2 linked regions of the Variovorax paradoxus genome follow. The protein of the gene in region 2 interacts with the protein of the main gene of each other region in a pairwise test. Links are inferred from orthologs where the notes say so. Each region holds a gene or a part of one and is shown on either strand. Other genes may lie near its edges.

The links. The genes of interacting proteins can lie anywhere in the genome.
Region 1: the proteins of gyrA (region 2) and gyrB interact in binary tests that used the Escherichia coli proteins (3 or more experiments, as listed by UniProt). The link is inferred for Variovorax paradoxus from one-to-one orthologs.

Annotation. Positions count from the first base shown.
Region 1 is NZ_CP102931.1:6,890,694-6,895,500, forward strand. The notes cover bases 1,031-4,151. They hold gyrB (DNA topoisomerase (ATP-hydrolyzing) subunit B), read right to left. Parts: upstream 3,838-4,151; coding sequence 1,231-3,837; downstream 1,031-1,230. Other genes in these bases: NWF24_RS32250 (MBL fold metallo-hydrolase), read left to right, coding at 1,031-1,180; dnaN (DNA polymerase III subunit beta), read right to left, coding at 3,972-4,151. Also shown: NWF24_RS32245 (NADPH-dependent F420 reductase), read left to right, coding at 1-155; more of NWF24_RS32250, read left to right, coding at 197-1,030; more of dnaN, read right to left, coding at 4,152-4,807. UniProt on the Escherichia coli protein: DNA gyrase negatively supercoils closed circular double-stranded DNA in an ATP-dependent manner to maintain chromosomes in an underwound state.
Region 2 is NZ_CP102931.1:4,792,289-4,797,143, reverse strand. What follows is about bases 779-3,947. They hold gyrA (DNA gyrase subunit A), read right to left. Parts: upstream 3,625-3,947; coding sequence 979-3,624; downstream 779-978. Other genes in these bases: ompA (outer membrane protein OmpA), read left to right, coding at 3,849-3,947; NWF24_RS22685 (DUF2059 domain-containing protein), read right to left, coding at 779-982. In the rest of the region: serC (3-phosphoserine/phosphohydroxythreonine transaminase), read right to left, coding at 1-318; more of NWF24_RS22685, read right to left, coding at 389-778; more of ompA, read left to right, coding at 3,948-4,499; bifunctional 2-polyprenyl-6-hydroxyphenol methylase/3-demethylubiquinol 3-O-methyltransferase UbiG, read left to right, coding at 4,628-4,855. UniProt on the Escherichia coli protein: A type II topoisomerase that negatively supercoils closed circular double-stranded (ds) DNA in an ATP-dependent manner to maintain chromosomes in an underwound state.

The DNA.
Region 1 (4,807 bases), 2.1 Mb from region 2 along the record:
CGCAGTCCTGGCGCCAACAACCGGGCACGCCCGGCTACCTGCAGGATTTAGGCGTCGAGGGCGTCCGGGCGGCGCTGCAACAGGCCCGACCGGAGCGCGCCGCGCAATGGACTGCGACGGACGCCAGCCCCGGAACCTACGACGCGCCACGGTGACCTGGCATGAAGATTAACCTCATCAAGCCCATGGAGGCACCATGAACCTCACTCGCCTTCGAGCTGCTGTCGCAATTGCCGCGGCGATGTCTTCTGTCCTCGCCGGAGCGCAGGGTACTTCCACCCAGCCTTCAGACCCCGACCGAACGCCTGAATCGTCGGCTCAAACAGTGTTGCAATCCAAGACCGGTGTGTGGACTTATCCTGGGACCGGAACCGTCAACACCTATTGGATCGAGACACCTGGCGGCGGCCTCGTCGTCATCGACGTTCAACGCGATCTGGTCCACGCCGCGCAGGCACTGGCGGCGGTAAAGGCAGTGGGCAAGCCGGTGCGTGCGATCTTCGTCACCCACGCCCATCCGGATCACTACACCGGGCTCGGCCTGTTCCGGCAGGCCTTTCCGGGCGTCCCCGCTTATTCGTCCAAGGCGACGGCCGATGCGATCCGCAACGACACCTATGGTGCGAACGTGGGAACGCAGGCCGATGCGCCCGATATCACGCCGCGCGACTTTGTGGCCCCTGGCATAACTTTCGACGGCGACACGACCTTGCAGATCGACGGGCTGACGATCATCGCGCGCGAATTGGGCGCGGGGGAGGCGCCTGCCACAACGGCGTACTACCTGCCTTCGACGCGAGAACTGTTCACCGGTGACGCGATCTTCAATCGGCTTCACGGTCCGCTTAGAGAAGCACATACCGGACAGTGGCTTGGGATCATCGACCGACTCGACGCGATGTACCCCAACGTCACCATCGTGCATCCCGGGCACGGCGCCTCGGGTCCGAAGCAGCCTATGTTCGATGACGAGCGACTCTATTTAAGGACTTGCCGCGCGATCGCTGCAGAGGAGATTGTTCGCGGGGGCTTCACTGACTCGGCAAAGGCGGCGACTGTCCAGCGGATCAACGCACGCTTTCCCTACACCAACCCGACGGGCATAAAGGACATCGTCAGCGACAGCGTCGACGGCCTCTTCCGGGAGTTCTCCCAGCCCTCGTCAGCGCCGCTCCCGTGATGCGCGCGTGTCAAGCTAGTTTTCAGTGCGAGTGTCCCTCCTGAACAGGCTCACACGTCGATATTCGCGGCCCGCAGCGCGTTCTGCTCGATGAACTCGCGACGCGGCTCCACCTCGTCGCCCATCAGCATCGTGAACACACGATCGGCCTCGATCGCATCGTCGATCTGCACGCGCAGCAGGCGGCGCACGGTCGGGTCCATCGTGGTTTCCCACAGCTGCTCGGGGTTCATCTCTCCCAGGCCCTTGTAGCGCTGGCGCGAGGTGGCGCGTTCGGCTTCGCCGATCAGCCACTTCATGGCCTGGCGGAAGTCGTCGACCTTTTCTTCCTTGGCGCGTTCACCTTCGCCGCGCTTGACCAGCGCGCCTTCGGGGCTCAACAGGCCGCGGAAGGTGTTGGCGGCTTCGGCGAGCGCGGCGTAGTCGGCGCCGTGCACGAAGTCTTGGGTGAGCACGCTGCTCTTGATGTTGCCGTGGTGGCGGCGGCTGATGCGCAGCAGCGGCTTGTCGGTGCGCGCGTCGAACTCGCTGCTCACCTCGGCCGGAATGCCGGTGGTGTTGAGCTCGCGCAGCTTGGCTTGCAGCGCAACGGCCGATGCCTCGGCGGCGGGCGTGGTGTCGAGGTCGAGCGCCACGCCGTCGGCAATGGCGCGCAGCGCCTCGGCGTCCATGAAGTTGCGCAGGCGCGCGATCACGGCCTCGGCCACCTGGTGCTTGCGCGCCAGCTCGCCCAGGGTGTCGCCGCTCAGCGTGGTGGAGTTGGCGCCGCCGGTCTGCAGGCTCGCGTCTTTCAGCGCCACCTTGAGCAGGAAGGCGTCGAGCGCGGGGCCGTCCTTCAGGTACTGCTCTTCCTTACCGACCTTCACCTTGTACAGCGGAGGCTGCGCGATGTAGATATGGCCGCGCTCGACCAGCTCCGGCATCTGGCGGTAGAAGAAGGTGAGCAGCAGCGTGCGGATGTGGGCGCCGTCGACGTCGGCGTCGGTCATGATGATGATGCGGTGGTAGCGCAGCTTGGCGACGTTGAAGTCGTCCGCGCCGCCGCCCGCGGTGGTCGCGCCAGCGCGGCCGATGCCGGTGCCCAGCGCGGTGATCATCGTGAGAATTTCGTTGCTGGTGAGCAGCTTTTCGTAGCGTGCCTTCTCGACGTTCAGGATCTTGCCGCGCAGCGGCAGGATGGCCTGGAACTTCCGGTCGCGGCCCTGCTTGGCGGAGCCGCCGGCGGAGTCACCCTCCACCAGGTAGACCTCGCACAGCGCCGGATCTTTCTCCTGGCAGTCGGCCAGCTTGCCGGGCAGGCCCATGCCGTCGAGCACGCCCTTGCGGCGCGTCATTTCGCGGGCCTTGCGGGCGGCTTCGCGGGCACGGGCGGCCTCGACGATCTTGCCGCAGATGATCTTGGCGTCGTTCGGGCGTTCCTGCAGGTAGTCGGTGAGCAGCTTGCCGACGATGTCTTCCACCGGCGCGCGCACTTCGCTGGACACCAGCTTGTCCTTGGTCTGGCTCGAGAACTTGGGCTCGGGCACCTTCACGCTCAGCACGCAGCACAGGCCTTCGCGCATGTCGTCGCCGGTGACTTCGACCTTCGCCTTCTTCGCGAACTCGTTTTCTTCGATGTACTTGTTGATGACGCGGGTCATCGCGGCGCGCAGGCCGGTGAGGTGGGTGCCGCCGTCACGCTGCGGGATGTTGTTGGTGAAGCACAGCACCTGCTCGTTGTAGCCGCTGTTCCACTGCATCGCCACTTCGACGCCGATGTGCGTGCCGGGGATGCCGCCGTAGGTGTCGGCCGGGCGCTCGCCCTCTGCGTAGAACGAGTTCGGGTGCAGGACGGTCTTGCCTTTGTTGATGAACTCCACGAAGCCGCGCACGCCGCCGGCGCCGGAGAAGTCGTCTTCCTTGCCGGTGCGCTCGTCCTTCAGGCGGATGCGCACGCCGTTGTTCAGGAAGCTCAGTTCGCGCAGGCGCTTGCTGAGGATCTCGTAGTGGAAGTCCGAGTTCTCCTTGAAGATCTGCGTGTCGGGCAGAAAGTGCACCTCGGTGCCGCGCTTGTCGGTGTCGCCGATGATCTTCATGGGCGAGACTTCGACGCCGTTCACCGTCTCGAGCAGGCGGTTCTGCACGAAGCCGCGGCTGAATTCGAGTTCGTGGATCTTGCCTTCGCGGCGCACCACGAGGCGCAGCATCACGCTCAGCGCGTTCACGCAGCTCACGCCCACGCCGTGCAGGCCGCCCGAGACCTTGTAGCTGTTCTGGTTGAACTTGCCGCCGGCGTGCAGTTCGGTGAGCGCAATTTCCGCAGCCGAGCGCTTGGGCTCGTGCTTGTCGTCCATCTTCACGCCGGTCGGGATGCCGCGGCCGTTGTCGGTAACGGAGATCGAGTTGTCGCTGTGGATGGTCACGACGATGTCGTCGCAATGGCCGGCCAGCGCCTCGTCGATGGAGTTGTCGACGACTTCGAACACCAGGTGGTGCAGGCCGGTGCCGTCGGAGGTGTCGCCGATGTACATGCCGGGGCGCTTGCGCACGGCTTCAAGCCCTTCGAGGATCGTGATGGAGCCTTCGCCGTAGCTGGTGTCGGGGGCCACGGTGTCGATCTCGGGGATGTAGACGGGCTCGGTGTGGGGCACGTCGGGCTTGTTTTCTTCAGCACTCATTCGGATATTCCTCTAACTCTCACGGCATTCACGTGATATTTCGGGCTCTCAAAAGCTCAATTCGCAGCCTCTTGAAAGCGCAAACCCGCGGAGGGCCGCGGGCTGTATGCGCAAGGCGCTGTGTGGTGTGTTTTCTAGATACGCATCGGCATCACGACGTACTTGAAAGATGCGTTCTCGGGGATGGTTAACAAGGCCGAGCTGTTGGAGTCGGCAAGGTCCAGCTTGACCATGTCCTGGTCCATGTTCGACAGCGCGTCGATCAGGTAGGTCACGTTGAAGCCGATTTCGATGGCGTCGCCGCCGTAGTCGATGTCGAGCTCGTCCTGGGCTTCTTCCTGCTCGGCGTTGTTCGACGCGATGCGCAGCGTGCCCGGCTCGATGTTCAGGCGCACGCCCTTGAACTTCTCGCTGGTCAGGATGGCGGTGCGCTGCAGGCTGGCCAGGAGCGGCGCGCGGCCCAGCGTGACGGTGTTCTTGTGGTTCTTCGGGATGACGCGGTTGTAGTCGGGGAACTTGCCCTCGACCAGCTTGGTGACGAACTCCATGCCGCCGAAGCTGAACTTGGCCTGGTTGTTCGCGAACTGCATCTCGATGGCGCCTTCGGCGTCGGACAGCAGGCGCTGCATTTCGAGCACGGTCTTGCGCGGCAGGATGACTTCCTGGCGCGGCACTTCGACGTCGAGCGTGGCCGACGAGAACGCCAGGCGGTGACCGTCGGTGGCCACCAGGCTCAGCTGCTTGCCTTCGGCAACGAACAGGATGCCGTTCAGGTAGTAGCGGATGTCGTGCACGGCCATGGCGAACGACACCTGCGAGAGCAGGTCTTTCAGCGTTTTTTGCGGCACGCTGAACACGGGGCCGAAATTGGCGGCTTCCTGCACCAGCGGAAAGTCTTCGGCGGGCAGCGACTGCAGCGTGAAACGGCTCTTGCCGCCCTTGAGCACCAGCTTGCTCGCACTCGATTCGA
Region 2 (4,855 bases):
TGCGACCACGCGCGTTGCGCAGTAGCGCTGCGCTTCCTTGTGCGACTTGATGCTCCAGCTGCCTGTGATGACGAAGTCGGTGGTTTTGCCGCGCGACAGGTTCAAAGGCACGATGGCGTTCTCGCCAAGTCCGCCGCCCTGCATGAACAGGACGTGGAAATGCGATGGGATGGCCAGCAGCGTGCGGATGTCGGCTTCGGCCTGGGTGCAGATCGCACCGAATTCCTTGCCGCGATGGCTCATTTCCATCACGCTCATGCCGCTGCCCTGCCAGTCGAGCATTTCGGCGGCGGCGCGTTGCAGCACCGCCTCCGGCATGGCAGCCGGACCGGCCGAGAAGTTGTAGGGGCGCTTGCCGGCCGGCGTCTGCTGCTGGGTCACGTTGCTTTTACTTCTTGGCTGGGGCCTTGGCAGGTGCCTTGGCGGGAGCGGAGCCTTGGGGGGCTGCGCCATCGGTCGGTGCGCCGAGTGCCTTGGCAACTGCGGTGTCGAGTGCGCGCATCTTGGGTTCGACTGTGGCGCGCGTGTCGGCCACGAGCTTTTCCGTCAGTGCGGTCTGCATCTTCGGGTTCAGGTCCTGGTACTTCTTGCTCAGGGGCGAGTTGATCCAGGCCAGCAGTTGCTTGAGCTCGTCTTCGTTGAAGTTCTGCTCCATCAGCGGGGTGAGGGCGCCCGGGGCCAGTTGAACGGCCTTGTCGCGAACGATGGGGTAGGTCTCGTCGAAGTACTTCTTCAGCTCGGCGTCGGCAGCCTTGGCGGCGGCTTCGCGCTTGGCTTCAGGCACTTGCGTCTGCAGGTACTGCGAACCCGCTTGTGCGATCGGAGCGCTCGATTGCTCGACCAGACCGCGTGCCAGCGATTCGATGCCGGGGCGCTGGATGTCGATGAACTGCTTGATGAGCGTGGCCTTGTCCTGGGCCATGGCGGCCATCGAACTGCTTGCCAGGGCGACCGTCAGAAGTGCGAGTTTGATTTTTTTCACTGAGGATTCTCCGTTGAAGATGAGGAAGTATCGTCCGCGTCAGGCTCGCTTTCGCCGTTCGCGTCGTTTTCGACGATACGTTGTAGCCCGCTGAGTTTGGCGCCTTCGTCGAGTCCGATCAGCGTAACGCCTTGCGTCGCGCGACCAAGCTCACGAATTTCGGCAACCCGGGTGCGCACCAGCACGCCCTTGTCGGTGATGAGCATGATCTCATCATCCGCATGCACGAGAGTGGCGGCAACGACCTTGCCGTTGCGCTCACTCTGTTGAATGGCGATCATGCCTTTGGTTCCCCGGCCATGGCGGGTGTATTCCGTAATGCTTGTTCGCTTTCCGTAACCATTTTCCGTGGCGGTGAGCACGCTTTGCTGCTCATCTTCGGCCACCAGCATGGCGATCACGCCCTGTCCGGGGTCGAGCGACATGCCGCGCACGCCGCGCGCATTGCGGCCCAATGGGCGGACGTCTTCCTCGTCGAAGCGCACGGCCTTGCCGCCATCGCTGAAGAGCATCACGTCGTGCTTGCCGTCGGTCAGCGCAGCGCCGATCAGGTAGTCGCCTTCATCGAGGTTCACGGCAATGATGCCGCCCTTGCGCGGGTTGTTGAACTCGTCGAGCGCGGTCTTCTTGACTGTGCCCATCGAAGTCGACATGAACACGTACTGGTCGGCCGGGAAGTTACGCTTTTCACCCGTCAGCGCGAGCGCGACGTTGATCTTTTCGCCTTCCTGCAGCGGGAACATGTTGACGATGGGGCGCCCGCGCGAGCCGCGCGAACCCGCCGGCACTTCCCACACCTTGAGCCAGTACAGCCGGCCGCGATTGGAGAAGCACAGGATGTAGTCGTGCGTGTTGGCGATGAAGAGCTGGTCGATCCAGTCGTCGTCCTTGGTGGCGGTGGCCTGCTTGCCGCGGCCGCCGCGTTTTTGTGCGCGGTATTCGCCCAGCGGCTGGCTCTTGATGTAGCCACTGTGCGAGAGCGTGACCACCATGTCGGTCGGCGTGATCAGGTCTTCGGTCGATAGGTCGTAGGCGCTGTGCTCCACCAGGCTGCGGCGCGCGCCGACCTTCGACTGGCCGAACTCCTGCTTGATGGTGCCGAGTTCGTCGCCAATGATGGTCGAGACGCGCTCGGGCTTGGCCAGGATGTCGAGCAGGTCGTCGATCTCGGCCATCACGTCCTTGTACTCGGCCACGATCTTGTCCTGCTCGAGGCCGGTCAGGCGCTGCAGGCGCATCTGCAGGATTTCCTGGGCTTGCGTTTCCGACAGGCGATAGAGGCCGTCGCCGCCCATGCCGAAATTGCGCTCGAGGCCTTCGGGGCGGTAGTCGTCGGCGTTGATCACGCCACCGTCGGCGCGCGTGCGCGTGAGCATTTCTCGCACCAGTTTGCTGTCCCAGCTGCGGGTCATCAGCTCGGCCTTGGCGACGGGCGGTGTCGGCGATTCACGGATGATGCGAATGAACTCGTCGATGTTGGCCAGTGCCACCGCGAGGCCTTCAAGCACATGGCCGCGTTCGCGGGCCTTGCGCAGCGTGAAGACGGTGCGGCGCGTGACCACTTCGCGGCGGTGCTGCAGGAAGACCTGGATCAGGTCCTTCAGGTTGCACAGCTTGGGCTGGCCATCGACCAGCGCCACCATGTTGATGCCGAAGGTGTCCTGCAGCTGCGTCTGCTTGTAGAGGTTGTTGAGCACCACCTCGGGCACTTCGCCGCGCTTGAGCTCGATCACCAGACGCATGCCCGACTTGTCGGACTCGTCCTGGATGTGGCTGATGCCCTCGATCTTCTTCTCGTGCACCAGCTCGGCCATGCGCTCCTGCAGCGTCTTCTTGTTGACCTGGTAGGGGAGCTCGTCGACGATGATCGCCTGGCGCTGGCCGCGGTCGATGTCCTCGAAGTGGCACTTGGCGCGCATAACGACCTTGCCGCGGCCGGTGCGGTAGCCGTCCTTCACGCCGTTGATGCCGTAGATGATGCCGGCGGTGGGGAAGTCGGGCGCCGGCACGATTTCCATCAGCTCGTCGATGCTGGCTTCGGGGTTGCGCAGCAGGTGCAGGCAGGCGTCGACAACCTCATTCAGGTTGTGCGGCGGAATATTGGTGGCCATGCCGACCGCAATACCGCCGGAGCCATTGACCAGCAAATTCGGCAGTTGGCTCGGCAGCACTTTCGGCTCTTTTTCGGAGCCGTCGTAATTGTCCTGAAAGTCGACAGTTTCCTTGTCGATATCGGCCAGCATTTCGTGCGCAATTTTGGCCAGCCGGATTTCCGTATACCGCATTGCGGCCGCGTTGTCTCCATCGACCGACCCGAAGTTGCCCTGGCCATCGACCAGCATGTGGCGCATCGAGAAGTCCTGGGCCAGGCGCACGATGGTGTCGTAGACCGACTGGTCGCCGTGCGGGTGGTACTTACCGATGACGTCGCCGACGATACGGGCCGACTTCTTGTATGGCCGGTTCCAGTCGTTGTTGAGCTCGTGCATCGCGTACAGCACGCGGCGGTGCACAGGCTTGAGGCCGTCGCGGGCATCGGGAAGCGCTCGGCCCACGATCACGCTCATGGCGTAGTCGAGATAGCTGCTGCGCATTTCCTCTTCGAGACTGATGGGCAGGGTTTCTTTTGCGAAGGAGGTCATGAGCGAGGGGCTGGCGGCAGGAAGGCGAAATTTTACGCTGTGAGGGGTGTCGCACCGCCGCAACACAAGGTGCCTATTCCGCCTCCGTCCTACGCTTCGGGGCCGTCCAGCGGCCTGTTTGCCAAAGACCCTATGGCACAATCGCCTCAACGTTTTGGGTGGTGGTCACTTAAAGCGTCCTTGATTCGCAGCGCGGCTGCGGCTTTTTCCCCAAGAGGAGAACCATGAAGAAACTGAATAAAGTGGCGATGATGTTTGCAGTCGCTGCGCTCGCCACTGCCGCCGGCGCGCAGACCCGTGTCACCGCTGCGGACGGCGGTCCTACGATCGACAACTGGCAAAACGGCACCGGCGAACTGGTCTGGAAGAACGGCACGAATGAACTGTGCTGGCGCGATGCCAACTGGACGCCGGCTACGGCTGCCGCTGGTTGCGACGGTGCTCTGGTTCCTGCTGCTCCGGCTGCTGCTGCTCCGACCCCCGCTGCTCCGGCTGCACCGGCTGCACCGCAAGTCGCCGCTAACAAGGTGACCTTCGCTGCCGACGCATTCTTCGACTTCGACAAGTCGGTTCTGAAGCCTGAAGGTCGCGCCAAGCTGACCGATCTGGTCGAGAAGATCCGTGGCGTCAACCTCGAAGTCATCATCGCTGTGGGCCATACCGACTCGATCGGTACGGACGCCTACAACCAGCGTCTGTCGGTGCGTCGCGCCGAAGCCGTCAAGGCCTTCCTGGTCTCGAAGGGCATCGAACGCAACCGCGTCTACACCGAAGGCAAGGGCGAGAAGCAGCCAGTGGCTGACAACCGCACCAAGGAAGGTCGCGCCAAGAACCGTCGCGTGGAAATCGAAGTGGTCGGCACCCGCGCCAACTAATCAATCGATTCCATCGATCATGAAAACCCCGCCTCGGCGGGGTTTTTTTATGGCTGTCGAATTTGCGATTGATCTTTGGTAAAGCCCGAGCAGTGTTTATCGGACATTGCTCGTTTCATAATCGCTGCATGACAGAAAACGTGAATGCGGATCCGGCCGAACTGGCCAAGTTTTCAGAGCTCGCGCATCGCTGGTGGGATTTGGAAAGCGAATTCCGCCCGCTGCATGAAATCAATCCATTGCGCCTGGAATGGATTGACGGTATTGCACCTATTTCGCAGCGCCGCGTACTCGATATCGGCTGCGGCGGCGGCATCCTGGCCGATTCGATGGCACGCAAGGGGGCCGACGTGCTG